4 regions of the Exiguobacterium sp. LL15 genome follow, and region 4 is predicted to be linked to each of the others. Evidence: riboswitches for the same ligand, from Rfam matches in the RefSeq annotation. Region 4 holds a riboswitch; each other region holds the start of a gene.

The links. A riboswitch is a leader RNA that binds a small molecule or an ion and turns the genes downstream of it on or off. The one in region 4 is predicted to bind S-adenosylmethionine.
Positions count from the first base shown of each region.
Region 1: linked by a shared signal. The riboswitch ahead of NOM72_RS00380 (alpha/beta hydrolase) and the one ahead of mtnK (S-methyl-5-thioribose kinase) in region 4 are both predicted to bind S-adenosylmethionine.
Region 2: linked by a shared signal. The riboswitch ahead of NOM72_RS01190 (methionine ABC transporter ATP-binding protein) and the one ahead of mtnK (S-methyl-5-thioribose kinase) in region 4 are both predicted to bind S-adenosylmethionine.
Region 3: linked by a shared signal. The riboswitch ahead of NOM72_RS02215 (methionine ABC transporter ATP-binding protein) and the one ahead of mtnK (S-methyl-5-thioribose kinase) in region 4 are both predicted to bind S-adenosylmethionine.

Region 1 covers NZ_JANFNX010000001.1:62,156-69,729, forward strand. Annotated here, with positions in the region: gene NOM72_RS00355 (C40 family peptidase) at 1-394, opposite strand, end outside; gene rho (transcription termination factor Rho) at 749-2,122, shown strand; gene NOM72_RS00365 (type B 50S ribosomal protein L31) at 2,214-2,459, shown strand; gene NOM72_RS00370 (DedA family protein) at 2,496-3,146, opposite strand; gene NOM72_RS00375 (thymidine kinase) at 3,330-3,944, shown strand; gene NOM72_RS00380 (alpha/beta hydrolase) at 4,026-4,784, opposite strand; SAM riboswitch class I at 4,852-4,953, opposite strand; SAM riboswitch class I at 5,203-5,306, shown strand; gene NOM72_RS00385 (methionine ABC transporter ATP-binding protein) at 5,393-6,421, shown strand; gene NOM72_RS00390 (methionine ABC transporter permease) at 6,411-7,061, shown strand; gene NOM72_RS00395 (MetQ/NlpA family ABC transporter substrate-binding protein) at 7,081-7,574, shown strand, end outside.
Region 2 covers NZ_JANFNX010000001.1:252,179-259,752, forward strand. Annotated here, with positions in the region: gene NOM72_RS01160 (chitobiase/beta-hexosaminidase C-terminal domain-containing protein) at 1-670, shown strand, start outside; gene NOM72_RS01165 (hypothetical protein) at 683-1,039, opposite strand; gene NOM72_RS01170 (CAP domain-containing protein) at 1,388-2,266, shown strand; gene NOM72_RS01175 (GNAT family N-acetyltransferase) at 2,352-2,852, shown strand; gene NOM72_RS01180 (MetQ/NlpA family ABC transporter substrate-binding protein) at 2,912-3,727, opposite strand; gene NOM72_RS01185 (methionine ABC transporter permease) at 3,755-4,420, opposite strand; gene NOM72_RS01190 (methionine ABC transporter ATP-binding protein) at 4,410-5,423, opposite strand; SAM riboswitch class I at 5,508-5,613, opposite strand; gene NOM72_RS01195 (aminotransferase class I/II-fold pyridoxal phosphate-dependent enzyme) at 5,676-6,863, opposite strand; gene NOM72_RS01200 (alpha-glucosidase) at 7,012-7,574, shown strand, end outside.
Region 3 covers NZ_JANFNX010000001.1:458,336-465,909, reverse strand. Annotated here, with positions in the region: gene NOM72_RS02245 (cysteine desulfurase) at 1-37, opposite strand, end outside; gene sufD (Fe-S cluster assembly protein SufD) at 39-1,316, opposite strand; gene sufC (Fe-S cluster assembly ATPase SufC) at 1,335-2,120, opposite strand; gene NOM72_RS02230 (MDR family MFS transporter) at 2,254-3,504, opposite strand; gene NOM72_RS02225 (MetQ/NlpA family ABC transporter substrate-binding protein) at 3,584-4,417, opposite strand; gene NOM72_RS02220 (methionine ABC transporter permease) at 4,450-5,115, opposite strand; gene NOM72_RS02215 (methionine ABC transporter ATP-binding protein) at 5,112-6,134, opposite strand; SAM riboswitch class I at 6,213-6,317, opposite strand; gene NOM72_RS02210 (bifunctional cystathionine gamma-lyase/homocysteine desulfhydrase) at 6,375-7,541, opposite strand; gene NOM72_RS02205 (PLP-dependent cysteine synthase family protein) at 7,534-7,574, opposite strand, start outside.
Region 4 covers NZ_JANFNX010000002.1:300,460-308,033, reverse strand. Annotated here, with positions in the region: gene NOM72_RS12930 (ABC transporter permease) at 1-501, opposite strand, end outside; gene NOM72_RS12925 (sugar ABC transporter ATP-binding protein) at 498-2,006, opposite strand; gene NOM72_RS12920 (sugar ABC transporter substrate-binding protein) at 2,003-3,085, opposite strand; gene mtnA (S-methyl-5-thioribose-1-phosphate isomerase) at 3,097-4,146, opposite strand; gene mtnK (S-methyl-5-thioribose kinase) at 4,143-5,309, opposite strand; SAM riboswitch class I at 5,388-5,491, opposite strand; SAM riboswitch class I at 5,697-5,798, shown strand; gene NOM72_RS12905 (2,3-diketo-5-methylthiopentyl-1-phosphate enolase) at 5,869-7,059, shown strand; gene NOM72_RS12900 (2-hydroxy-3-keto-5-methylthiopentenyl-1-phosphate phosphatase) at 7,056-7,574, shown strand, end outside.

The DNA of each region.
Region 1 (7,574 bases), on a different contig from region 4:
CACGAGTCGTCGTTCCGCCCCATACATATGGTGTACCTTTATGTTTTGCTGCTTCGCTTAGGATTTTAGTCCGTTTAGAAGATGTGCTCGTTGTTTTTTTAGCGCTTGAAGATGATTTGTATGTCTTTGTGTATTGTGAGAAGACATAACGTGTTTTGCCGCCGTATGAGATTTTTGTCCAGCTGCCTGACTTGCCTTTATATGTAAAGACTTGACCAGCGTTGACTTTCCCGACGATGCTTGCTTTCGTAGAAGGTGCTGTCCGAACACGAAGACCGTTGTCCGTGATCTTGACTTTCGTGACTGTTGCTGCTTCAACTTTACCTGTACCCACTGATGTAAAACCTGAAACCACTAAGGCTGCTGTCGCGATCGATGCTAGAAAACGTTTCATGTTAAGAATTCCTCCGTTTAATGTAGTGTGTTGCGTCCGTAAGTTATATGATGAAATCATTAAGTGTTTGGTTAAGCAGTGAACCTTACAACTGTGTAAGAATTTCGTCTGCAGGAATATCTTAGCATGCGAACACTTGAAAACGTTTTTTCAGTTAGAAGACAAAACAGATGTTTTTGTAACATAACTGAAATAATATCCTTGAATATTACAAAGTAAGAAACGCAAAGGATTGTTGACGACGAATTCAAAAAAATATGATACCTTTAGTTCACGAATAAAATTACATACCTCCTGATGTATGTATGGAAGTATGCTGAATGCAGTTGAATTTATAAAGAATAGGTGAAGAACATGCCAACAACTGATAAAAAAGATAAACCAGAACGTTCCTATACACTGGCTCAATTGAGCCAACTGACATTAAAAGAACTTTATGAAATCGCAAAGACGAAAAATGTCCCACAATACCGGGAAGCCCGTAAACGCGAGTTGATGTTCAAGATTTTAAAAGCACAGGCTGAATCGACTGGTCTTTATTTCCTCGAAGGGGTACTCGAAGTCATCCCTGGCAATCCACAAATGCAAAACGATGGTGGCTTTGGCTTCCTTCGTCCTATCAATTATTCCCAATCCTCTGAAGATATTTATATCGCAGCATCTCAAATCCGACGCTTTAATCTACGTAATGGTGATGTCGTCACAGGTAAAGTCCGTCCACCGAAGGAAAACGAACGGTTCCAAGGGTTACTTAGCGTGGAAGCCGTTAACGGTGAAGCACCGGATACTGCCCGTAACCGTTTATTCTTCCCGGCACTGACACCAATTTATCCGGACCGATTGATGCGACTTGAGACAGAACCACGCCATCTATCCGTTCGTGTCATGGATATGATCGCACCGGTTGGATTTGGTCAACGTGGTTTGATCGTCGCACCGCCAAAAGCAGGGAAGACGTCACTCCTCAAAGAAATCGCAAACTCGATTCAGGAGAATCATCCGGATGTCGAACTAATCATTCTCTTGATTGATGAGCGACCTGAGGAAGTAACGGACATTGAGCGTTCGGTTCCAGGAGCAGACGTCGTCAGCTCGACGTTTGACGAAACACCGGACAACCACGTCCGAATTTCTGAACTGGTCCTCGAGCGGGCGATGCGGCTCGTCGAACACAAGAAGGATGTCGTCATCTTGATGGATTCGATCACGCGTCTAACACGGGCCTATAACTTAACGGTACCGCAAAGTGGTCGGACGCTCTCGGGCGGAATTGATCCGGCTGCGTTCCATAAGCCGAAACGGTTCTTTGGTGCAGCGCGAAACATCGAACACGGTGGTAGTTTGACGATTCTTGCGACAGCACTCGTCGAGACAGGATCGCGCATGGATGACGTCATCTATGAGGAATTCAAAGGAACCGGCAACATGGAACTGCATCTCGATCGTAAGTTGTCAGAGCGTCGAATCTTCCCAGCGATTGACATTCGGAAGTCCGGTACACGGAAGGAAGAACTGTTGCTTCCGAAAGAGCAGCTTGATGCGCTTTGGGCGATTCGCCGGACGATGAATGAGTCGAACGAGTTCGTCGATACGTTCCTGCGTAAGATTCGTGATACGAAAAATAATGAAGAATTTTTCGTCGTACTTGAGAAAGAACAGAAGAAGGCGGTCCGACGCGCGCCAGCTAAACCACGTACCGTCAAGAAGGAAACGACGACAGAAAAATAACTATTGCGACGCATAAAAAAATCGTTTAGTATAGGAAGGTAACTTACTCTGGCTCAGCAAATGAACCAGGGCGGAAGGAGAGAAATCAACCATGAAACAAGGAATTCACCCTAACTACAACAAAGTAGTATTTATGGATTCAACGACTGAGTACAAATTCTTAAGCGGTTCTACTCGTTCTTCGAACGAAACGATCACTTGGGAAGATGGTAACGAGTACCCACTCATCCGTGTGGATGTGTCTTCAGACTCGCACCCATTCTACACAGGTCGTCAAAAGTTCAACGCGGCAGATGGTCGTGTCGATCGCTTCAACAAAAAATACGGCCGCAAGTAATTACTTGTTGGTTCTTAAAAAAACAGCCTGCCTCCATTACGGAAGCAGGCTGTTTTTGTATAGACTGAATTGTGAACGATAAGTGAGATACGTCTTCAAGACGAACGAGAAGGCGATTCCGCCAGCAATCCCGATTAAATAGGGCATGACTTCCGGATGTGCCAAGACATAGTCCATGACTTTATGGAACGAGAGATGGCGGCCGACGAAGTAACCGGCACCTAAGAACACGCTGATCCAAATCAAGGCACCTGTATACGCATAACTCGCAAAAACGCGAAACGGCATTTTTGAGACGCCTGCAAAAAAGGCAGAGAGTTGGCGGAGACCAGGTATGTAGTAACCGATGATCAAGACCGATTTTCCGTAACGACGAAAACCGGCTTCAGCGGAAAGAATATGTTTTTCTGAGATACGCATTTTCGGTCCAACGCGGTGTAGTAGTGGCATACCGAGTTTTAATCCGAGTAAATAGCTGATCGTCATCCCGATGCAACTGCCGGCGTAAGCGGCGAGAATCGTACCGACGAGTGGTAGATTGCCTTGATGCATCCAAAATCCGGACAAAACGAGCAGGGTCTCATCAGGAACCGGCAATCCCACGATACCACCTGCGAGAAGGACGGAGAGACCAAGGGCACCATATTGGTGCAGGATGTCATGTAAGAGATGATGAATCGGGGACACCTTCTTTCGTGAGAATCTTCTTCTTCAGTGTACAGGAAATAGGGGGCAGTTGGAATGAAAGGACAAAAATTCTAGGGAAAGAAAAAATGAATTTTGATTTCCGGAAGTCAACCCTTTTTCTCGATACCGTTTCGGGCTATACTCGTTAAAGTGACTATTTTTAGAGGACGGTGTCGGACGATGATGCATGTAATAAATCAGTACGGCTGGATCGAAGTAATTTGTGGCAGTATGTTTTCCGGGAAATCGGAAGAGTTGATTCGTCGTGTCAGACGGGCGCAGTACGGCAAACTGCCCGTGCAAGTATTCAAGCCGGCAATCGACGACCGGTACCATGAAGAGCATGTTGTCTCTCACGTTGGCAACTCTGTCGTAGCGATTCCGATGGCGACGAGTCGTGATCTTTATGCGGCAGTAGCAGAAGAAACACAAATCGTCGGGATCGATGAAGTTCAATTCTTTGATGATGAGATCGTACAAGTCATCGAAGCACTCGCACAAGACGGAAAACGCGTCATTTGTGCAGGCCTTGATCAAGATTTCCGGGCAGAGCCATTTGGGAAAATGCCTGAATTACTGGCGCGCGCAGAATTCGTGACGAAACTACAAGCCATCTGTCTTTCGTGTGGGGATCCGGCTTCCCGGACACAACGTTTGATTGATGGGAAACCAGCCAACTATGATGATCCGATCATCCTAGTCGGAGCGTCGGAATCGTATGAGCCACGTTGCCGTCATTGCCATGAGGTACCTGGAAAACCGAAGCCGCTCCAATCGGTGCAGCACCAAGAAAATTAAAAAAAGACGTACCGATGATGGTCGTCCTTTGATGTAGCAGCTATTTGCTTCCATATGGAAACGAATAGCTGTTTTTTTGATTCAGCCTGTTTCTTGCGAAAACTGACACGATTGTTCGATAAAGCGAATCGTCTCACGAACAATCAAATCCTGATCATGATCGAGTGTCGCAACGTGATACGAGTTCAGTAAACAGTAGCTTCGTTTATCATTTGTTCCGATGTGCTGGTGCAGATAATCCGAGCTCGAAGGTGGAACGACGTGATCGGTCGCTGAGTAAAGAATCAATGTCGGTAGAAGGATCGATCCAAGGCGTCCTTTTGTTTCATCCATTAGGCGAACAAGTTCGAACGCACAACGGCTCGGAACAAGATCATAGATGATTTCAAAGGCTGCTCGCTTAATGTCCGGTGCGCCTTCCGGTAAATACTCTGGACCGTCCTCGAACGAAAGTGATTCATAGGATGGAACGGAGAGTGCGGCATTGATCGTAATGATGCCGGCAAACGGAATCCCGTCAGCGGCGAGCGACAGCGCAAGCGTCGCACCCATCGATTGACCGATGACGAAGACTTGATCGCATGTTTCTTGTAAACGTTCATAGCCGTCTTGCAGGCTTTGCTTCCAACATCGAGCAGTCGATTGTTCGAACTCGCGGACGTTCGTTCCATGTCCACGTAAGCGCGGGGCATAGACGGTAAAACCTTCAGCAGCGAATGCCTCACCGACGTCCCGGACACTTTGCGGAGTGGCGTTAAAACCATGACAGATTAGAATGCCGATCGATCCACCTTGAAAATAAAACGCTTCAGCACCAGTCAATACAGGATAGTTCATCATTACTATTTTTCCTCCATTCATGAAAAAAACTCGTCGACGTCACTGCTTGGACGCCCACGAGTTTTTCACCGTATCATCCAAAGCCGCGCTTTGCTGGTCGGAGCACCTTACAAATTGCAGGTTGCCGTGAAGTCATAGAGCCAGGTCTCTCGTTCACTCTTGATAAATATCATATTGGAATTGTCGGAATAATCATTGAAACGATGGTAGCACGACCAAAAATGACTTGTCAAATCTTTCTTGACGAATCGTGATCCGTTCATTAAGCTAATTCATAACTTGTAAATCCATCGATATGCGCCAAATGGATTATTTTTGCAAAGTTGGTTGACTTTTAAAGTTTCGACCCGTAATGTAAAAATTAGTTTTACGACATAAGCAACAACGCAACAACACACATACGAATTTCATACCGCAATACTTATCCAGAGAGGTGGAGGGACTGGCCCTACGAAACCTCGGCAACAGACTCATTATGAGCACTGTGCCAATTCCATCAGACAGATGTCTGAGAGATGAGTGGAGTGGATTCTGCCACTGTGCGGATCCAGGTCTCTTCTTGTTTCTCAAGAAGGGACCTTTTTTGTTGAATGAAGGGGGAAAACGGAATGATTGCATTTCATCAAGTCAAAAAAACGTACGTCACGAAAGATCAGACGATTGCAGCGCTCGACGGTGTCGACCTGACAATCGAGAAAGGCGAAATCTTTGGTGTCATCGGCTTTAGCGGTGCCGGGAAAAGTTCACTGCTCCGCTGTGTCAATCTGTTAGAACGACCGACGTCAGGAACGGTGACGGTCGATGGGGAAGATTTAACGCAACTGTCTCCGAAAAAATTACGCCAAGCAAAACAACGGATTGGAATGATCTTTCAGCACTTCAATCTATTGAATGCGAACACGGTCTTTACGAACGTTGCAAAACCACTCGTTCTCGCAGGCGTCAAGAAAGATGAGATTCGCCGTCGGGTGACGGAGTTGCTCGAATTCGTCGATCTCGCGGACAAGGCGGATCATTATCCAGATCAATTGTCGGGTGGGCAGAAACAGCGCGTTGGTATCGCCCGGGCACTCGCGACGCAACCTTCCGTCCTTTTATGTGACGAAGCGACGTCAGCACTTGATCCCCAGACGACACATCATATTCTTCAGTTATTAAAACGGATCAATGCAGAGTACGGGATCACGATTCTTTTGATTACCCACGAGATGGGCGTCATCCGGGAGATTTGCGATCGTGTAGCCGTCATCGAAGCTGGGAAGCTAATCGAGTCAGGAACGGTCTTTGATGTCTTTTCAAATCCGCAGACCGAGACGGCACGGAACTTTGTACGGTCCGTCATGCATGACGAGATTCCAGCGTCGATTCGTCAGTTGATCGAGTCGCGAAATGCGCATCCAATCTATAAGATTCACTTCCTTGGACATCACACCGGACAACCACTCTTGTCGCAAGTCGCAAAACGCTTCGACGTCGATGTCAATATCCTGCACGGTAGCATCACGGAGTTGCAGGAGACGCCGTTCGGCACATTACTCGTTGAACTGATCGGTGAGACGACAGAAGTGAAACGTGCCTTACACTACATCGATCAGGCACAGGTAACCGTTGAGGAGGTGCTCGCTGATGCTAGTTAACTACAGTGATATTTGGACAGCATTTTTGCAGACGATGACGATGGTATCCGTCTCACTCTTATTCTCGACCTTGATCGGCTTACCACTCGGTATCCTGCTTGTCGTCACGCGAAAAGGAGCGTTACTTGAAAATGTTCCGTTGTTCACGTTCTTCAACAGTATCGTCAATATTTTCCGCTCGATTCCGTTCATCATCTTACTCGTCGCGATCATCCCGTTGACGCGCTTGATCGTTCAGACATCGATCGGAACAGAAGCCGCAATCGTTCCGCTCGTCTTTTACGCTGCACCGTACATGGCGCGTCTGATCGAGAGTTCTTTACTCGAAGTCGATAAAGGCGTTCTTGAAGCAGCAGAAGCGATGGGCGCGACACCGTTTCAAACGATTTTCCGCTTCCTCCTACCGGAAGCACTCGGTTCACTCATCCTGAACTTAACGATCGCGACGGTCGGCTTGATCGGGGCATCGGCGATGGCAGGCGCCATCGGTGGTGGCGGTTTGGGTGACTTAGCAATTACTTACGGCTATCAACGGTTTGATACGAAAGTCATGATCATCACGGTCGGGATTCTCGTCATCTTAGTCCAAGGCTTACAGACGACAGGCAACATCGTCGCACGAAAAATCAGAAGACATTAATCAAGGGAGCGATTCAGCCATGAAAAAAGCAGTAGCAATTGGAGCAACACTCACGACGATTTTATTTGCCGGGTGCGCAGCATCAGGAGAAGACGAAAAGACGATCAAGCTCGGTGTCAGCGGTTCAGACACACAAGTTTGGGATTATGTCGCCAAAAAAGCAGAGAAGGAAGGCATCAAAATCGAGCTCGTCAAGTTCTCCGATTATGTCCAGCCGAACATGGCACTGGCTGAGGGCGAGATCGACGCCAATGCCTTCCAGACGATTTCCTACTTCAACGCTTTCAAAAAAGAACATAACTTGAAGCTATCGCCGATTGCGACGACTGTCATCGCACCGATGGGGATTTACTCGGATAAATACAAGGACGTCAAAGACATTCCAACTGGCGGAAAAATCGCTGTTCCGAACGAAGCGACGAACATGGGACGCGCCCTCTTGTTACTGCAAGAAGCAGGTCTGATCAAGCTACCGGACGACTTCGATGGTAACGGTTCGGTCGATAAGATCGT
Region 2 (7,574 bases), on a different contig from region 4:
AGGTGGCGACGGAGCTGACTTCGGTAAGAACCAACCGGTCGTACGTAAGAGTGAAGTCCAGCGTCATGCGATCGCGAACATCGTCCAAGATTTTGTCTCTGAATTGAAAACGGAAGTCAAAGACTCGAATGTCGTCGTTCTCGGTGACTTGAACGACTTCCAGTTCTCAGAAACGCTAAATATCCTGAAAGGGAAAAACCTCTGGAATACAGTCGATGATCTTCCAGAATCCGAGCGATACTCTTACGTCTATAACGGAAATGCTCAAGTGCTCGATCACATCTTGATCTCGAACAACTTAAAACGTTATACGTCTTCTGATATCGTCAACATCAACTCGGAGTATATGGAAGCAGACGGTAGCGCGAGTGACCACGATCCGGCGATCATCTCGATTCAAGGTGCAGAGACAGCCGTTCCGGTCAAAGGCATCGCAGAAATCGGAAAATGGCGTGCCGTTCAAAAAGGAAAACATATCTTCCTCGAATGGAAATTAGGTCGTCATTGGTTAAAAGCGAGCGGAACAACTGGAGAGCAACAAGGTGAGTTGCTCGCACTGCGTGTATCGCAAGATCGACCATATATTCAAGTGAAGACGAAAAAAGGGAAAACGATTTGGTTAGAACTTTCTCATTTTTATCGTTTGAAAGAAACAACGAAATATCAATGATGAAAAGCGGACTTAACGGTCCGCTTTTTTGCGTGACGGGAAAAAGAGAGAAAGAAAAGAAAGTGTGCTAATCGAAAGTGTCGAGATTAAAGCGACAGGAAGAGGAATGACGCGGAACATATACGTGAAGTGTACCATGATCAAAAATAGGATAATGGCGAGACCAGGAATGAATTGTTTGGAAAGCAACATACCGGAACCAGGAACGAGTAACTCAAAACCGAGTCGTTGATTCAATCGTACATCTTCGTGTGCATTCGCTAAACTGAATGAAACCGTCAACACGACGAGAATCATCCATCCAGAAAATAAATATTGCTGAATCGGTAAAAAGGCGATGGACTCATAAATGAAATACAGTAAAACCATAGGTCAACTCCTTCATTTCATTATGTTATTTGGAAAAGCATTGAAAGTTTGGCTTACGAATTCTAATGATACCGAGTAAGAATTCCGAGAGCAATCAAAAATCTCGAATGATGAAATAAAAGAATGTTCACACATTTTAAGAAAAGGGAAAGATGGTTTAGTATATGTACTAAATACTTTTAAGAATCCTCTTAACGAAAGCATTTTAATAACATGAGAACGTTCTCATAAAACGTGTCTAATTTGTGAACGGAAAATGTGATTTAGACAATTAAGAGCCAATGACTGTTCGAAAGAATCATTTTCTTTTAAAATAAAGGTAATGATTAAAGGAGGCGAAACGAAGATATGAAAAAATGGTTGATCGTCGGAGTAGCAGCAGTAGCTTTTTTCGGCTACGAGAACATTCCAATGGAACAGGCAGAAGCCGATTATCCGAAAAGTGGCGGCAAGCTGATTGATCGATATAGCAGTGAATATCCAGGTTACGACTGGGAAGTCAGGCGGACGTCCAGCGAAGAATTCGTATCGTTGACGAAGGACGGTAAGGAATACGGGAAGTACCGATTTAAAAATGGTATAACAACGCAAGGGGCAGTCTTGAACAAGGATACGGAATCATCGCTGAAGAAAAAAGGATGGACCGCAGTGAAGTCCTACCGTAAAGGCAACACGAACTACATGTTGAACCTGGATCATGCAGCCGTCTATGAGAAGAAGGGGAATTACGTCACCTATTTCTTCGACCAACATGATGGGAATAAGGTGAAAGCGACACTGTCGATTCCGAAAGACGTCGAAGCGAAGAAAAAGGGTTTCTATGGTACGGCTTCGAATGCGTTACGAACGACGGATGAGAAGCTGATGCTACGATTGATGAACTGGGAACGGGCTGACTACAAGTTAAATCCGTTGGCTCCGTACACGGCACTGAAGCCAGTGACACGCGGTCATAGCGAAAATATGGCGAAGAATAATTTCTTCGCACATACGGATCCGCAAGGGCGTGATCCGTTCGACCGGATGAAGCGTGAAGGAATCAGGTTCAGCTATGCTGGTGAAAATCTATCAATGGGCTATCCGAATGTCTTTGCATCACATTGGGGCTTAATGAATTCAAAAGGGCACCGAGAAAATATTTTGAAAAAAGAGTACAAACAAGCTGACATCGGTGTGGCTTTCCGGAGTAACGCGCCATACTTCACGATTAATTTCCGAACACCTTAAAATAGAAAAATGGAGGACGATATTTCACGATGTCGTCCTCTTTTTCATGAAGCGATGTGTTTTACACTAAAGGCAGGAGGTAGGGATGTTGGAAATCCGTCGATTGAATCCAGAAGATGCAGTACTCTATAAAGCGTTGCGATTAGAAGCCTTACGAAACCATCCTGAGGCATTTGGCTCTGATTATGAATCAGAAAAAGATCGATCCGTCGAACGGTACGCAACTCGTCTTGAAAGCGAACAGTCGATGACGTTTGGTGCGTTTCATGAAAATGAACTCGTCGGTGTCGTCACTATCGTCTGCTCCGAGCCGTTCAAGATGCGACATCGAGCGAATGTATTTGCGATGTACGTCACGCCACGCGCCCGAAAACAACAGGTCGGACGACACCTTGTAAAAGAGGCATTACGTACATTAAAGCAGCATCCTGTAATTGAGCAAGTCCATCTCTCCGTCGTCCGGACGAACGAAGCTGCTAAAGCGTTGTACCGGTCGCTTGGTTTTGAATCATACGCGATTGAACCACGGGCGCTGAAAATCGATGATACCTATCATGATGAAGAACTGATGTGGTATCGGTTCTAACACCAAACGACCGGAATTCAAAGAGATGATCTCTCCTTGAATTCCGGTCATTTTTTGTATCAGTTTGCCCATTCAGGCTTGCTGAAGCCTTTGAATGATTTTTCGATAACTTCATTGAAGGCGTCCGATTCGACGGCTGCTTTTAAGTCTTTTGCGACTTGTTTGTCCGCATCTTTCGTTTGGACAGCGACGAGGTTCCGGTATTGTTCGTCCATCGTCTCAAGTGCTAACGCATCAAGTAAGTCGAATTTCGCAGCAAGTGCGAAGTTCCCTGGAACGGCTGAGATATCGACACTTTCGACAGCGCGTGGCAGTTGAGCCGCTTCGAGTGGTTTGATGACGAGTTTCTTCGGATTCTTGACGATATCTTTTTCTGAAACGGTCAGAGGATCAGCATCCGGCTTGAGTTCAATCCACCCTTGTTCCGCAAGCAAGTTCAGTGCCCGTGCTTGGTTCGTCGGATCATTCGGCGTCGCGACTTCAGCACCTGTCTTGACGTCGTCAAGTGTCTTCGCTGTTTTACTGTATAGTCCCATCGGTGCTGTCGGAACCGTGATCAGTCCTTTTAAGTCGAGATTCTTTTCTTTAGAAAACGTCTTGAGATAGATCGAGTGTTGGAACAAGTTGGCGTCGATATTGCCGCTACCGAGGGCGATGTTCGGTTGAATGTAATCGCTGAACTCGACGATTTCGACTTTGTAGCCTTTCTTTTCGAGTTGTGGCTGGATCGCTTGTTTGACCATGTCGCTATACGGACCGCTCGTCGCCCCGATCTTGATCGTCTTGTCTTTTTCATCAGCGCTGCTGTCTCCACATCCTGCGAGGACTCCTGCACCGAGTAAGGCTGTTGCTAAAAAGGCATATCGTTTTTTCATGATTGCACTCTCCCTTTGCATGTATGATTAGCGTTTATCTGTTTTTCGCGCCAGTTGATTGCCAAGTGCTTGAATACTTTGAACGATGACGATGAGCACGACGATCGTCACGATCATGATGAGATTATCGTAGCGATAGTAACCGAAACGGATCGCGAGGTCACCAACACCACCGCCGCCGACGATACCAGCCATCGCTGAGAAGCCGATCAAGCTGATCGTCGTTAATGTGATGCCCTGAATGATGCCAGGGAGTGCTTCCGGTAAGAGGACACTGACGATGATCCGCAAGGGTTTCGCCCCACATGCTTCTGCTGCTTCAATCAAACCAGGCGGAATCTCGCGGAGTGATGTTTCGACAAGGCGTGCGAGAAACGGAATCGCTGCGACACTAAGGCTGACGGACGCTGCCGTCGGACCGATTGTATTGTCGAGTAAGAACTTCGTCAACGGAATGAGGGCAACCAGCAAGATGATGAACGGTAGCGACCGGACGATGTTGACGACGAAGTCAAGAACACGGCGGACGGCAAGGTTTTGAAAAAATAATCCGCGGTCGGTGACGAACAAGAGAATTCCGAGCGGAATCCCGACGACCAATGCGAAAGCAAGTGAAATTCCGACCATCCATGCTGTCTCGCCGAGTGCCTTCAAGAGTTCAGGTAACATCGTTTGAATACGATCAAGCCACATCCTGAATCACCTCGAGTGCATGAAGTTCCGTCGCGAGCCAGTCGAGGGCAGGAGCGATTTGATCGGATGATCCCGTCAAGCTGACAATGAGGACACCGAAGGCGACGTCTTGAATATAGTCGACCTTGCCGTGCAAGATACTGACTGAGATATCGTAACGGCGGATCGCTTCTGATAACGTACTCTCACCGGTCTTCTCGCCCGTGAACTGCAAGCGGATGATCTTGCCTGGGGTTGCCTGTAAGATGCGTTCCGGCAATTCGATTTGTAGTGCCGTATCGACGTAATGTTGCGTCACCGGATGCTTAGCTTGACTGAACAAGTCATAGGTTGAGGCGACTTCAACGACTTCACCTTGCGACATGACCGCGACACGATGGCAAATCTGTTTGACGACATCAATCTCATGCGTGATGAGGACGATCGTCAACCCGAGTCGTTCATTCAAATCCTTCAGCAGTTCAAGGATCTGTAGTGTCGTAACGGGGTCAAGAGCGGATGTCGCTTCATCACATAACAAGACGGTCGGATTGTTTGCGAGTGCCCGGGCAATCCCGACGCGCTGTTTCTGCCCACCGCTTAATTGACTCGGGAAGTTCGTCTCAAATCCTTCAAGTCCGACGAGCGAGACGAGTTCGCGAATCCGCTCCGGGAAATCTGCTCGTTTGACGCCAGCGGCCTTGAGCGCAAAAGCGATGTTATCCGCGACGTTGCGCGACTGGATCAATTGGAAATGCTGAAAGATCATTCCTGTCCGCAAGCGAAGTTGACGCAAATCTGTTTTTGACATCCCGCCGAGCGAGACACCGTCGACCTTGACGGTTCCTTGTGTCGGATGCTCGAGCCCGTTGATTAGGCGAAGCAACGTACTTTTACCGGCACCAGACTCGCCAATGATTCCGAAGATTTCTCCTTTTTGAATCGTCAAATCGACATCCCGTAATGCAAAAATCGGGGTCCGATCTCGAACGAACCGTTTTGTAATATGTTTGAATTCAATCATCCGCTCATCTCCTCATACAAAAAAAGTCGCTTTTTCCTAGTAGCGGAGCAACCAGAAAAAAGCGACGAAAGTGTAAGATTTCGTAACTTATCTCTCAGAATGAAAATCATTCTGTAGGATGTGGCACCGTTCCTTACAGGTGGTTGCCGGACGTCGTTGGGCCTAATCCCTCGGTCGCTCTCGATAAGTAGTTATGCTGTTGGGACTTACTTTAACGGAAATGATTCCCATCTGTCAAATGTTTTTTCAGAATTATTCCGCAACAGGTGTCCGGAACAGGTTGAGCGTTCCGATTCGATCGACGGCTTCTTCTAGACGTTCAACGTCAGCAATCAAGCTGATCCGGACGTAGCCTTCACCGTATTCGCCGAAGAAGGATCCAGGGGTCACAGCGACATGTGCTTCGTCAAGTAGATGATCGGTGAAGCTTTGGGACGTATAACCTTCCGGAACAGGAAGCCAGACGAAGAAGGAACCGCCCGGTCGTGGTCCACTCCAACCGATCGCATCGAGTTTTGCGAACAACGCATCGCGTCGTGTTTCATACAAGCGACTTAACTCACGGACGCACGTCTGGTCACTCGTGAGGGCGACGGTCGCCGCATGCTGAATCGGTGTGAAGGCACTGACGTAGAGATGTTCTTGGTACGTTTCGATGCTTGAGATGACGGACGGATTTCCGATGGCAAAGGCAATCCGGAAGCCGGACATGTTGAAGCGTTTCGAGAGTGAGAACAATTCGATCCCGACGTCTTTTGCACCTTCCGTCTGCAAGAAACTTCGCGTCGGACCATCGAAACTGATACCGCCGTATGCTAAGTCATGAACGACACAGATATCATGGGCATCGGCGAAAGCGACTGTCTGTTCGAAGGCTTCTGCCGTCGCGGTCGCACCCGTCGGATTACTCGGATAGTTGAGGAACAACATCCGGGCACGCTCAACGTCCGTCGTATCAAGTAAGTCATAATCCGGCAAGAAATCATTTTTCTCGAGCAACGGAAGCGTAATCGGGTAAGCGCCAGCAAGTGCTGCACCAGACAGGTAATCCGGGTATCCTGGATCCGGGACGATGACACCTTCTCCAGGGTTGACGATCGTCTGCGGTAAGGCGACGATTCCGGCTTTACTGCCGAGGAGAATCGCGACTTCCGTTGCCGGATCGATCGTGACACCGAATTCAGTCGCGTAAAAGTTTGCGACAGCTTGTTTTAGAAAATCATGTCCACGAAATGGTGGATATTGAAGGTTCGTTGGCTCGTCGATGGCTTGTTTTAAGGCATCGAGAATATGTACAGGCGTCGTTTGGTCGGGTGTTCCTTGACCGAGTGTGATGACATCATGTCCGGCAGCTTTTACAGCACCGATTCGGTTCGCAAGTTCAGCGAAGACGGGAGCAGGAAGCCGATCAATGGCGATGGATGGAGCGAAATGTTTCATGGATGAATGCCTCCTTCGTGGTATTGTCGTCAAGGATAACGAATATTCAGTCAAAAGAAAAGAACTTTTTCGAAATTTAAAAAAATTGTCGGATAAACAGGTACAGATAAGTGGAGCGGGAATAAAGAGTAGGGAGAGGAGTGGGAAGATGAAGCGAGCTAACTGGAAAGAGGCAGTCGTCTATCAAGTCTACTGGCGTAGCTTTAAAGATTCGAACGGGGATGGGATCGGTGATTTAAGAGGTGTCATCGAGAAGCTTGATTACATCGCTTCACTTGGTGTCGATGTCGTGTGGCTGAATCCATGTTATCGTTCCCCGGACGTCGATAACGGCTATGATATTGCCGATTATTACGAGATCATGAAAAAAGCGGGAACGATGGGAGATCTCCAGGAGTTGATCACGGCTGCTCATGCCCGTGGATTAAAGATCATTCTCGATTTAGTCGTGAACCATACGAGTGACCAGCATGCCTGGTTCCGTCAGTCATGTGAGCGGATCAACGATAAGGATGACTGGTACATCTGGAAAGACGGCACGAAAGAGACGCCTCCGAACAACTGGCGCTCGTACTTTGCGCCAAGTCCGTGGACGTGGAGTGAAGAGCGCGGGCAGTATTATTTTCATTCCTTCGCCAAAGAACAACCGGACTTGAACTGGGAGCACCCAGCTGTGAGGCAAGCAATCTACGATATGATGAACTGGTGGAT
Region 3 (7,574 bases), on a different contig from region 4:
TCGGAAACTGATTGCGGATGGATGCATCGATTCCCATATTAGTTTACTTTCCCTTCGATGACTTGAACGAGACGTTCTTTCACCGAGTCAATCGCAAGTTCCGAGACGACTGGCTGGAGGAATCCGTGAACGACGAGGCGTTCTGCTTCCTTCCGTGAAAGGCCACGGCTCATCAAGTAGTAGAGTTGTAGTTCATCGACACGACCGACAGATGCCGCGTGTCCTGCCATGACGTCATCCTCATCGATCAAGAGGATTGGGTTCGCATCACCACGTGCCTTTTCAGACAACATGAGGACACGTTCCGTTTGAACGCCGTTTGATTTCGAAGCGCCGTGATGGATCATCGACGTTCCGTTGAAGATAGATGTTGCTGCGTCTTTTTGGACACCGTGGATCAAGATGAAACCTTCTGATCCTTTACCGAAGTGGTCCGTCCGGACGTTGAAGTTTTGTTTTTGCTCTCCACGACCGACCGTAACGGCTTTCGTATCTGAGAACGAATCGTTTCCGACGAGGTGTGTTTTTGTTTCTGTGACCGTGTGACCGTCATTCATGTGACCGAGTGCCCATTCAAGCTTCGCACCTTGTTTGACGACACCACGACGGTTCATATACGTGATGGCACCTTTCGATAGCGTATCGACACCACCGAAGAGAACTTTTGCGTTGTCTTCAACGAAGACTTCTGTGACGACGTTGACGTTATGTGCTTCGTCACCGTAAGAGACGAAGTTTTCAATATACGTCAATTCGCTGTCAGCGTCTGCGACGATGATCGCGTGATGGTAAAGCGCTGCACCTGATTGCTCAAGCGTATAGATCGCTTGCATCGGTACAGAAAGCTTAACGCCTTTTGGTACATAAAGGAACGTACCGCCGTTACGAAGTGCTGCGTTTAATGCCGCAAGACGATCTTCGTTAACTTGAACACCTTCCGTCATGAAGTATTTCTCGACGAGTTCTGGGTGTTGTTTTAATGCGTCTTCGAGCGTCGTGAAGATGACGCCGTTCGCCGCTTCACTGTTTTGCGCGTGGACGAGTTGTCCGTTACGCGTGACGAGCATGTGATCACGGTTTTCGCCGATCAATGCTTCGATATCTGAAGAAAGACCAGTGACGGTTTCGAGTTCCGTCGTACCTTCTGTGAAGTTCCAGCCTTCAATCTTGATTTTTTCTACTTTTGGCAATGCGAGCGTTGGGGCAAGATCAAGCGCGTCTTGACGCTTTGCGACCATCCAAGATGGTTCCCCTAAGCGAGTCGCACGTTCTGCCACTGCCTCGCGATTTACTGCAAGATTCAGTTCTACAGTCATCATGCTTCCTCCCTCGTCTTACGCTTTTGTTTCGATTTCGACGTCTTCGATGCCGAGTTCTTTTTTAACCCAGTCATAACCTTCTGCTTCGAGACGGTGTGCGAGTTCTTTACCACCAGACATGACGATTTTTCCGCCCATCATGATGTGGATGAAGTCTGGCTCGATATAGTTCAAGAGACGTTGGTAGTGCGTGATGATCAAGCAGCCGAATTCAGGTGAACGCATTTCGTTGACACCTTTTGCGACGACTTTCAATGCATCGATATCAAGACCTGAATCGATTTCATCAAGAATCGCGATCGCTGGTTTAAGCATCATCATCTGAAGAATTTCGTTACGTTTCTTTTCTCCACCTGAGAAACCTTCGTTGAGGTAACGGTGTGCCATTTCTGAAGGCATCTCGAGAAGACCCATTTGTGAATCAAGCTCACGGATGAACTTCATGAGTGAGATTTCATCGCCTTCTTCACGACGCGAGTTGATCGCTGAACGAAGGAAGTCTGAGTTCGTGACACCACTGATTTCGCTTGGGTACTGCATTGCGAGGAACATACCCGCTTGTGCGCGCTCATCGACTTCCATGTCGAGGACGTCTTCGCCGTCGAGTGTGACTGAACCAGATGTCACTTCGTACGATGGGTGACCCATCAATGCTGATGCGAGTGTTGATTTACCTGTCCCGTTTGGTCCCATGACCGCGTGGATTTCCCCGCCTTTGATTTCCAAGTTGACGCCTTTCAAGATTTCCTTGCCGTCGATCGCGACGTGTAGATCTTCAATCTTCAAGTGTGAAGCCTTCATGTTAGAATCCCTCCATCTATTCATTTCGTGACTGACGATTCAGAACACGAGCGTTACTAATTTAGTATCATTCTAATCTTAAAGAAACATCGCGTATTATTCAAGCGTCATCGCTCGTTGATTTTTCTCAAAATCATGCGTTTTGTTGAGAATCATTCGAAAGTTTCACCGGTTCCTCGAGTTCCTCGATCGTCGAAGCCCGATGAATCCGTTGTGACAGTAAGAGCAGTGGTATTCCGAATAATGTCAAGCCCGCTAATATCCCGAAAATCGGTAACGGACGGTCCGCTCCATATAAACTTAACAAATGTCCTCCGGCGATCGGACCGATTGATTGTCCGATCGACGTCAAGCCCATCGCCCCGAAATAACTGCCCCGTAATTCTGGTTTGGCGAACCGATCGGTCAAGATGTCGGTCATCGTGAACATCATGACTTCTCCGCACGTGAAGATGAACATCGCGACGATCATCAACCAGATCGCGTTCGCATTTCCCATGATGAACAATCCGATCGCAACAGTCGCAATCCCGGTCGTGATCGAGACAAGCGGTGACGTCTTGACACCAAACTTCATGATCGGATACTGCACAATCAAGACGGTGATCGCATTGATCGTGATCAAAATCGCATAGAGTGTCTTCCCGCCTTCAAGCAGTGACGTTTCCGTCAAGAACTGTGGCAAGGTCGAGTTGAACTGACTGTAGCCGAAAACCCCGAAGATGATGCCAGCGAGTGCCAGCGTAAAAGCGATATCCGTCCGCAACAGACGAACCGTTGCTCCGAATGACACCTTTTTCCCACCATGCGTCTCGGTGATTGGATGACGTTTGAATAAGATACCAATCATCACCCCGTACACGATATAGACGAACGCCGTGATGTAAAACGTCGCGGACGTGTTTCCCGCACTCAGCAGTAAAGCGATTCCCGGTCCGATCGCTGCTGCGATGTTGATCATCGCGTAACGGATATTGAAGACGAACAATCGGTTCGCTTCGTCCGTCGTATCACTGATCAAGGCACGGGCGGATGGTTCAAAAATCGAGCGACAGACACCGTTCAAGGCACTAAGCGTAAAGAACGCCCAGAACGTCTCGACTTGTGCTAGCGCAATGAAGACGACCGCGAACCCAATCGTTCCGGCAAGCATCATCGCCCGACGTCCATAACGGTCCGACAAGGTACCGCCGATGAAACTCATGACGAGACTGGCGATCGCCGAAATACTGAGCACCCAGCCAACATCGACCGGATCAAACTTTAGAACAGTCGTCATGTAGATGGCGAAGAACGGCATCGTGATGAACGTTCCGAGACGCGAGAAAAACGTCCCGAACAAGACCCCGAGTGTCAACGGATGCAGTTGACGTATGCGTTGCATATGATTCCCCCTAACCCCTGTTTCAGACAAATGAAAAGCATCCTTCCATTATATAGGAAGGATGCCGGCTTCGGTGAACTTATTTGCTGACTGGAACGACAGCACCTTTGTACTTGTCGAGGATCCAATCTTGGTTTTTCTTTTCGTGCAGAACGTCAAGAAGTGCTGTGACACGCTTGTCTTTCTCATCGCCATCACGTGTAACGATGATGTTGACGTATGGTGAAGACTCATCTTCTGATGCAATTGCATCTTTCAATGGGTTCAGACCGTTATCGATCGCATAGTTCGTGTTGATGAGGACGGCGTCGCCTTCATTGTTTTTGTAAGCTTGCGGAAGAAGTGATGCTTCGATGTTCGTCTTGAACTTAAGTTTCTTCGGGTTCTCCGCGATATCACCGAGTTGTGCATCTGTCGTTTTACCGTCTTTGAGTTTGATCAATCCTTCGTTTTGAAGGAACGTCAAGACACGACCGCGTTCCGCGACGTTTGAGCTCGTTAAGATCGTTGCACCGTTTGGTAACTTATCGAGTGACTTGTATTTCTTCGAGTAGATACCGAGTGGTTCAACGTGGACGCCACCTGCGTTCGCGAACTTATATGATTTGTTTTCTTTCTCTTGTTGCTCAAGATACGGTACGTGCTGGAAGTAGTTCGCATCGATTTCTTTTGAAGCGAGCGCTTTGTTCGGAAGTACGTAATCTTGGAACTTCTTGATTTCAAGCTTGTAACCTTTTGCTTCGTATTCTTTTTTGACGTGCTCAAGAATCTCAGCGTGCGGTACGTTCGAAGCACCAACGACGAGTGTTTTGTCGTCGCTACCTGATCCTGATGATTTTTCGCCACATGCAGCAAGGCTAATAGCTAAGACGGATACAGCAGCAGTACCTACGAATTTTTTCCAAGTTTTCATGAATGATTCCTCCAATATGATTAAGTTTCGAATTAACGTTTATCGATTGCGCGGATCAGCAAGTCACCAATGATTTGGATGACGAAGACGATCGCTAAGATTAAGAGTGTTGCAATGACGATGACATCGTTTTGAGAACGCTGGAATCCTTCGATGAAGGCCATGTCCCCAAGTCCACCTCCGCCGACTACTCCGGCCATTGCCGTATAACCGACAAGTGAAACGAGCGTAACCGTGATTCCCGAAACGATGGCAGGCAATGCTTCCGGGATTAAGACTTTATAGATGATCTGGAACTTCGTCGCGCCCATCGATTCGGCTGCCTCGATGACACCTTTATCGACTTCGCGTAACGCGAGTTCAACCATCCGACCGTAAAATGGTGCAGCACCGAAAATCAGTGCCGGTAATGCTGCCGTTGGTCCGAGGAACGAACCGACGATTGCTGTCGTAAATGGAATCAATAAGATCAGTAAGATGATGAACGGAATCGAACGGAAGACGTTGACGACCAAGCTCAACACTGAATAGAACGCCCGATTCTTGAACAATAACTCTTCGTTTGTCGCATACAATAGTAAACCAATGATCAAACCGAGGACGAATGTCGAGACACCAGCGATTGCCGTCATATAGACGGTACTGCCTGTAGCTTCCCACACCATGTCCCAATCTAGATTGTCAAAGAATGAAATCATCGGTGATCCACCTCCACTTCAACATCACTGGCTTGAAGCTTCGTGATGACCGCTTGTGTTGCTTCTGTTTCCCCGATCAACTGAATGAACAGTGTACCGAGTGCCCCTTCCTGTGATTGACCGACGTTTCCGCCGATGATATTGAACAGGACCGGCGAATCCTTCATGACTTCCGCGAGGATCGGGCTTTCTGCTGTCGATCCGACAAACGTCAACTGAACGATTTTTCCGGTTGGGTACCGTTCGCGTAGTTTCGCGAACGTTAACTCGTTCTCCGACGGCGACGTCAATTGTTTGACGAATTCCTTCGTCATCGCTTGCTTCGGATGACGGAAGACTTCTGCGACCGGTCCTTGCTCGACGATTTTACCGGCTTCCATGACGGCGACCCGGTGACAGATTTTTTGAATGACGTGCATCTCGTGTGTGATCAAGACGATCGTCAGTTTCAGTTTTTCATTGATGTCGACGAGTAACTCAAGGATTGAGTCCGTCGTCTTCGGATCGAGTGCACTTGTTGCCTCGTCACATAAGAGAACGTCTGGGTTCGATGCCAGTGCCCGAGCGATACCGACACGTTGTTTTTGACCACCGGATAATTGTGACGGATAAGCTTTTTCGCGTCCGTCCAAACCAACGAGTTGGATCAGTTCCGCGACCCGTTCCTTGCGGTGTGCTTTCGGGAAGCCACCGAGCTCGAGTGGGAACATGATGTTCTCTTCAACCGTCCGTGACCATAGTAAGTTGAAGTGTTGGAAGACCATCGAGACATTCTTGCGGACGCCTCGTAATTCCTTAGGTTTTAGTGATGTCATTTCAACACCATCGATTTGGATCGAACCACTCGTTGGTGCTTCGAGCATATTCAGTAATCGGATCAGGGTGGATTTCCCTGCTCCGGAATAACCGATTATTCCAAAAATTTCACCGCGCTCGATTGTCAGATCGACATTCGCAACGGCTTCGACCGCTCCGCGCTTTGAGCGATAAATCTTTCCTACGTCTTGTAAACGAATCACAACTGTCCCTCCTAAAATAAAAAAAGTGCGCGCGTTTTAGAGCAAACGCGCGCACTTTTCAGTACACAAAACCATTTGCTCTCATCTCCCAGACTTTTGTCTGCTGGAATTAGCACCACTTCGGATTAGATCCGCGGTTGCCGGGTTTCATCGGGCCAGTCCCTCCACCACTCTCGATAAGAGTTTCGGTATTAAGTTTGTAGAATATATTCTGAATATTAGCAGGGGTTATTTTTGTTGTCAAACAGTTTTTTCAGAAACTTTTTCGAGGAACGTGAAAGCACGTGTTAAGTCTTCTTTCAAATCTTCCGCATCCTCAAGTCCAACTGAAATCCGAACGAGACCGTCCGTGATGCCGAGTTCTGCCCGACGTTCTGCTGGGATCGACGCGTGCGTCATCCGTGCCGGCACCGAAATCAGACTCTCGACGGCACCAAGACTCTCAGCGAGTGTGAAGAAGTGTGTCGCCTCGACGAGTTTTTCTGCGTTCGCTGCTGAACCGACATCAAAGCTGATCATCCCACCAAATCCAGTCGCTTGTTTCGCTTGGATGTCGTGACCAGGATGCGATGCAAGTCCTGGGTAGAAGATGTTCGAGACGATGTCTTGCGCTTGTAGGAACGCAACGAGATCATGTGCTGTCTCTTCGATCGCATCCATTCGGATACCGAGTGTACGAAGACCACGGACGAGCAAGAAGCTGTCTTGCGGTCCAAGCACGCCGCCTGTCGAGTTTTGGATGAAGTGCAGCTCTTCGCCGAGCGCATCATCTTTGACGACGACAAGTCCAGCGACGACGTCCGAATGTCCGCCGATGTATTTCGTCGCACTGTGCAAGACGATGTCTGCACCAAGTGCGAGTGGTTGTTGATGATAAGGTGTCGCGAACGTGTTGTCGACGACAAGTTTAAGATCGTGACGTTTGGCGATCGTTGCGATTGCTTCAATGTCCGTTACTTTCAACAACGGGTTCGTCGGTGTTTCGACGTAGACGATTTTCGTGTTGTCTTGGATCGCTGCTTCCGTTGCCGCAAGGTCCGTCGTATCGACGAATGTCACTTGGATGTTGAACTTCGGTAAGACGCGTTGCATCAAGCGGAACGTACCACCGTAGACGTCATCCGTCATGACGATGTGGTCGCCAGACTCAAGCAAGTGGAAGACGGCATGGATCGCTGCCATCCCAGAACCGAACGCAAAACCACGTGCGCCGCCTTCAAGATCCGCAATCAATCGTTCGATGCTCGTCCGTGTCGGGTTCGCTGTCCGTGAGTATTCGTATCCGTCCTTAAGTTGACCGATTTTATCCTGCTTGTATGTGCTTGTTTGATAGATTGGAGGTGTGACGGCTCCTGTTGCCCGATCGACACCTGTTCCTCCATGAATCAATGCTGTCTTCTTACGCATGAGTTTCGTCCACCTTTTCAAAGATTTGTTGGC
Region 4 (7,574 bases):
TGGTGTACCGTCTAGGCGCGGCATTCCAGCACTGATTGAACCACCACCGGTATACGTCATCGCGACACCTTCGACGATGAACATCGTTGCAAGCGTCGCAAACAAATCCGGAATCTTAAACCAGACGATGAGTAAGATGTTCACCAGAGCAACGCTAAGAGATAAGAGAAGTGCTAAACCAATCGAGACACCGAGCGGTAGACTGTACCAGACGAAGAACGAGACGACGAAAGAACTCGCAAGCGTCGCGGTCGACCCGACCGATAAATCAAATCCATTGACCGTCAAAGAAACGGTCAAGCCGATCGCGATAATCGTCACGATGGAGATACTTCGTAAAATATTAATCAAATTCGTCCCTTGTAGGAATGTTGGAGCCGTCGTCGCAAAAAACAGGACGAGGGCAAGGATCGCGAGGACGATCCCCCAGTCGTTCAAGAATCCGAGGACAGGACGTAAACCCTTCCCTCGGTTCGTTTGTTTTGATACTACCTCATTCATCGTTGCCCTCCTCCTGTCGCATACCACAACAAGGTTTCTTCTGATGTGTCCGCCGTCTTCGTTTCATGGACGATCCGTCCATCGAACATGACGTAGATTCGGTCCGTGACGGTCAAAAGTTCATCCCATTCACTCGTCGCGTAAAGGATCCCTTTTTGTTGTTGCGCGAGTCCGTCAATCAGACGATAGATATCTTGTTTTGCTCCGACGTCGACACCTTTTGTCGGTTCGTCCAAGACGAGTACAGAAACATCGGTCAGTAACCATTTTCCGATGGCGACTTTTTGTTGATTCCCACCGGATAGTTGACCTACTTCCTGTTTCACGTCTGTCACTTTAATGCCCAGCTCCTTGACCCATTGCGATGCCTGATCTGCTTCTTTGCGACGATCCATCAGCCCCCAGCGGTTGACGAAATCATGAGCTACCGCTGCTGTTAGGTTTTCTGCGACAGAATCGGCAACAAGAATTCCTTCTTTTCGTCGTTCTTCTGGAACGAGACCGATTCCCGCTTGAATCGCAGCTTGTGGATTGCGAAGGCGATGGGCTTTTCCACCTATCCGAACTTCCCCTTCCTGAAACGGGCGATCACCGAACAATGCTTTGCATAATTCCGTTTTACCGGCACCGACAAGACCCGCGATACCAACTACTTCACCTGCTTGAACCGTCAAGGAGATATTGTGGACGTCCGCATTCGTAGCACTCTCGACCGTCAGTACGTTCGTCGCGTTTACCCGTGACGTTTTCGCGACAGACGTAAGCCGACGCCCGAGCATTTGCTCAACGACAGCTTCCTTCGTGATGTCTGTCAAAAGATGTCGTGAGATGAGTTGACCGTCGCGCATGACCGAGATGGAGTCGCAAATCTCATATAGTTCCTGTAAACGATGCGAGATGAAGATGATCCCAAGCCCTCGTTCGGCTAAACGACGCACGACTGAAAAGAGATGGCTTGTTTCCGCCTGACTGAGCGGTGCCGTTGGTTCATCAAAAATCAAAAAACGGCGTTCTTGGACGAGGGCGCGGGCAATCAATACGAGTTGCTTTTCAGCAAGCCGCAACTCCTCGACACGTGTCTTAATGGAAATATCCGCCTGTAATGTCGCTAACGCTTCCTTGGCACGCTGTATGTAACGGCGTTGGGATACGAAGCCAGTCATCGTTCCGTCCGTCAACAGATCGAGACAGATATTCTCAGCGACCGTCAAATACGGTACAAGCGCCACATCGACCTCTTGTTGGACGAGGTCGATTCCAATCTGTTTCGCATCACGTGGTGATGTGATGGACAACTCCTTCCCGTCGAGACGAATCGTTCCTTCGTCCGCCGTTTCCGCTCCGGATAAGACTTTCATCAACGTCGACTTACCGGCACCATTCGCACCGACAAGCGCGTGGATTTCACCGGATTTCACTTCAAACGAGACTTGTTTTAAGGCTTGCACTCCCGGAAACGCCAGTGAAATCCCGGTCATCTTCAAGTGATGATTGGTAGACGTCATTGTTTCTTATGGACGTCACGCAACCGGTCCATCCACGGTTCATTGAATTTGTCCGATGTACTCCATCCTTTGATGATCGTATCGAGATTGTACATCGTCGTATCCTGCTTCAACGCCTTCTGCTCCACGAGTTTCGCGTCGAGATCAAAGCTATCCGGTGTCTTCTCGCCAGCGATTTTCTTAGCCAGTAATCGCATGTCCGTTTGTCCAATCAAGAATGGATCCACCGCACTCGTCGAGACCCAGTTACTGCCTTTTTCACGCATCAGGTTGATATCCTGATTCGAGACATCGATCGAGATCAGCGGGATTTCTTGACGTTTATTATCCTTGAGCGATTTGTAAGCCCCTTTTGCAACTTCGTCCCATGCACCCCAAACCGCATCAATGCTTCCTTTCGGATATTTCGCGAGAATCGCATTCATCTTCGTTGCGATATCCCCTTGGACATCTTGGAAGTTTGTCGGTCCAACCGTCTCAAGCGTTTTGATCTTACCGTCTGCTTCGTACGTCTTGTAGATTTCCTGACGACGATCGAGTGGAGCAAAACCTGGTCCGAACCAGAGTTTGATGACACGGACCGGCTTTTTGTCCGTCACCTTCGTCACTTCATCGAGCGATAGCTTCGCGAGTTGATGATCGTTTTGGAACGTTTCCGTCACACCTTTTAACGTCGTTCCTTTTTTCTTCGTGACCGTATCGAACGTCACGACCTTCAGCCCTTTGTCGACCGCTGGTTTAATCATGTCATAGGCGTAGTCTTCCTTACCATGCGAGATGATGAGCCCATCATAATCTTGCTGAATCGCTTGCGCGACAAGCTCCTTGAACTTGACGTCGTTACCTTCCGAAATGAACGTGCTGACTTTAAAACCAAGCGCTTCGCCTTCACTTCGTGCGCCATCAAGGAATTGTTTCGTATGGTCGTCCGATGCTAGGTTGCGGATCACGGCGATCTTGACGTCTGATTGAACCCCTTTTGGTACATCCTTAACGACCTTCGTCGTCGTGGCTTCTCCATTCGCACAAGCCGCTAGTAACAGTGCCGGTGCTAGGACGGCGTAAGCTAGTTTTTTCATGACATATCTCCTTATCCGAGGGGTTGAAGCCCTGTTAATTGTTCAATCGTTTCTTCATTCGGTTGCGTGATGACACCAAGTTCGGTGATGATGCCCGTGATGAATGTGTGTGGTGTGACATCAAACGCCGGATTGAAGACAGCGACGCCTTCCGGTGCTGTCGCGACACCTTGGACAGTCGTCACTTCTTGCGGATCACGTTCTTCGATTTCGATCGCGTCTCCGGAAACGAGCGAGAAGTCGAACGTCGAGAGGGGTGCTGCGACGTAAAACGGAATACCAAAAGCTTGCGCGAGCAATGCTAATTGGAACGTCCCGATCTTATTCGCGGTATCTCCGTTTCGTGTAATGCGGTCGGCACCGACGATGATCGCATCGATCTGTTTTTCTTTCAGCGTATGGGCGACCATGTTGTCCGTAATTAACGTGACATCGATGCCGGCACGTTGCAGTTCCCATGTCGTCAATCGTGCTCCCTGCAGTAACGGTCGCGTCTCACTCGCAAAAACGGATAATTCGATGCCGCGTTCTTTTGCGATGTAGAACGGCGCAAGTGCCGTTCCATAAGCAGCGGTCGCAATCGATCCAGCATTACAAATCGTTAGGATCCGGTCGCCTGACTGGAACAATTCCAGTGCATGAATCCCGATTTGACGTGACGTCTGCGCATCCTGGTCGTATAAGGCGACCGTCCGTTTTTCCAACCGTTCGCGAATCTCTTCTACCGACGTCCCGTCTTGAATGATTGGATTCAATTGATCGAGGACATTTCGCAAGTTGACGGCCGTCGGTCGTGTCGCGAGTAACATCGCCGATGTCTCAAGCAAGGCTTGCTTGTAGACCGGAAGCGCCGCTTCAAACCGGTATGCTTCTTGAACGAGCACGAATCCCCCAAATAAACTGATCGCAGGCGCGCCCCGGACACGTAGTTGTTTAATCGCCTCAACCGCTTGCGCGAGATCCGTAATGACTTCATAGTGCTCTTCTTGCGGTAGACGTGTCTGATCGAGAATCGTCAAGACACGATCTTCGTAACGGATACTTTGAACGAATGTAGTCATCGGCTGAGTTCCTCCGTTACGTCAAAGTTTCGTAAATCATCGAATGTCCGGCATTCTGTACGGCGTTTGATTAACGCCGCTCCTAGACGAAGAGCGTGACGTTTCCGCTCTAAGCGTTCCGTCGTTGAATCGATTGATTCTAAATCAGCGACCGGTGCAAGACCAATCGTCCGCCGAATCAATTCGCAACCGGCAAAGCCAAGGGCATCCTGCAAGATCGTGCTCAGTACATCATCGACGAGTCCTGATGCCTGGAACGGTTCGACGGCTTCCCGTTCCCATAATGCACGGAACGTCGAAGCGAACGTCAGCCAGAACGTATCGATATCCTTGATTCGGGCGTCACGTCGTGTAGGGTAATCCGGATATGCCGCGAAGAATAAGTGGGCGATGAACTGTCCGACATCGAATCCAAATGGACCATAAAAGGCGAATTCTGGATCGATGACTTTCGTTTCCGTCGCTGAGGCGAAGATGCTTCCTGTATGTAGATCGCCGTGCAGCAATGCATCTCCTTTCGTGATGAAGAGCGCTTCGAGTTTTGCGACTTCGCGTTTCAACTCATCGTCTGCCCATAGACGTGCCACTTCTTCTTCGAGTCCGGCTTCAATCTCGTTCGTCTCCGCATCATGGAACGGATCCGTGAAGATTAATTTTTCCGTGATGTCGCACAAGTCTGGATTGTAGTACGTTCGGGCGACACGTTTCTTTTCAACCGGACCAAGCGCAAAGTCCGATGTATGGAATAACGTCCGAGCGAGATAAGAACCAATATGTTCCGCAAGCAACGGATACTGTTCACCTGCGAGTAAACCGCTTCGAACGATCGTCAGATGTGAAAGATCTTCCATGACCGTATACGCCTCTTCGTGACTGGCATGAAAGACACGCGGTACGAACGGCACGGCATGCCGTGCAAATTCACGGAGTGCGGATTGCTCGATCCACGCCCGTTCGAGTGATAACGGCCAGCTCTCACCGACGATTTTTGCGTACGGGAGTGCTTGTTTTAGAATCAATCGATGTTCACCTTCTCGAATTCGGAAAACGAGGTTAAGATTCCCATCGCCAATCTCTTCTGCTTCGACGGCTCCGTCGCCAATCAGTCCTAATGTTCGAACACGATCAATCGCGTCCTGTTCTGTGAATGCTTTGTATGTCATATCAGTTTCCCCCTATGTGATACACGAAAAAGCGCCTCTTTTCGTCATCGAAAAGAGGCGCAGGAAAGTCACTGCGTCCTCTTATCTCTCAGACGAAACGTCTGTTGGATGTAGCACCGTGCCCAGTGGTCGGTTGCTGCGGCGTCATCGGGCCAATTCCCTCTGCCAACTCGCGATAAGAGTCGTATGTAGTTGTCGTGTGTGATATTGATTTGAATCTTACGCAATCGACTTCCTCGCTGTCAAATCGAAATCAAGCAGAAACGGACATCATTTTTAAGTCATCTATAGAAAGAGTATTTCCAAAAAAATAAATTTTCTAAAAATAGTTTGACAAGTCACGATTCTCATGTAAAAATTGCAATTAGATTTCACAATTTCATCCAATTCTTATCAAGAGCAGACGGAGGGACAAGCCCTACGATGTCGCAGCAACCGACCTTTTGGCACGGTGCTAATTCTTGCAGCTACTAAGCTGACAGATAAGAGTCCACGTTCGAATCATTCATGGTCTCTTGTCGCTGACGAGAGACCATTTTTTTGTTGAAGGAGGAAAGACATGGCTTATATCACTGCTACTTATCAATTGACTGCCCGTGATCGACTCGAGCAACGCGCTGAACAACTCGCGCTTGGTCTGACAGTCGGTTCTTGGACAGAACTGAATCATCTCGAACAACAACAACTCGCCTCGTTCAAAGGGGAAGTCGTACATACCGAAGAGCGCGATGGCAAAGGATATATCACGATTCGTTATCCGGAACATAACGTGTCGCGCGACTTTTCTGCGATTCTGACGACCGTCTTCGGGAAACTCTCACTCGACGGTGAAATCAAATTAACGGAATTGCTACTACCCGATACATTTACGTCGGACTTTCCAGGTGCGAAATTCGGGATCGAAGGGGTCCGTTCCTTGATCGGTGTCGAAGATCGCCCATTGTTAATGAGCATCTTCAAAGGAGTCATCGGACGCGATTTATCGTTCCTTCGTGATCAACTCGAAGGACAACTCGCTGGTGGGATTGATCTCGTCAAAGACGATGAGATCCTATACGACAATCCGTTGACACCGACGATTGACCGGGCACGAATTGGACGTGAGGTCATCGATGCTCACTTCCACCGGACTGGTAAACGTGCGTTATATGCGATCACACTCAGCGGTCCCGTCTTTACGCTCAAGGATCAAGCCAAGCGATTGATTGACGCTGGAGCGACTGCTTTCTTGCTGAATACCTTCACATACGGACTCGACGTCTTACGCGAACTGGCAAGTGATCCGGAAATCAACGTTCCGATCTTCAATCATCCGGCATATAGCGGTGCGTTGATCGCTAGCCCGAATCACGGAGTCGCAGCCCCTGTCTTACTCGGCACATTACCGCGTGCTGCTGGAGCAGACTTGACGCTATTCCCGTCTCCTTACGGCAATGTCGCTTTACCAAAGGATGTCGCTCGTGGCATCGCGGTCGAAGCGACCCGTCTCGGTCAGACGAAATCGATCTTCCCGGTTCCTTCAGCCGGTATTCATCCTGGACTCGTCGCTCAACTCGTACGGGACTTCGGGATCGATTCCGTCATCAACGCCGGTGGCGGCGTACATGGTCATCCGCAAGGTGCTGCGGCTGGTGTCATTGCTTTCCGTCAGGCACTCGATGCGGCACTCGCAAATGAATCCCTATCGGCGGCAGCATCGCGTCATGAAGAATTACGGATCGCCCTCGACGCTTGGGGGATCAAGTCATGACCGTACGGATTCTCTGTGACTTCGACGGGACAGTGACGACGCAAGATAATATCATCGCACTCATGCAGGCATTTGCGCCAGCGAGTGACTTCGAACCGTTAAAACACGGCGTACTCGACCGGACGCTATCGATTCAGAGTGGTGTCGGGCAAATGTTCGCACTTCTGCCGTCTGACGGGAAAGCAGCCTATCTTGACTTTTTGTTGGAGCGCGCGGTTATTCGCGACGGATTTTCGGAGTTACTGCAGTACAGTCGTCGTCAAGGCATCGATTTTTCGATCGTCAGCGGCGGAATGGACTTTTTCGTCGAACCAATCTTAGCGCCCTTCCTTGAACAAGAACAGATTTACTGTAACGTCGCTGATTTCAGTGGTCCATTCGTCCATATCGATTGGCCAAACGCCTGTGATGCCCATTGTACGAACGGGTGCGGCTGTTGTAAAACGTCCGTTGCCCGGACACTACGTAAAGACGGTGACGTCATCATCGTCATCGGCGACTCGGTGACGGACTTC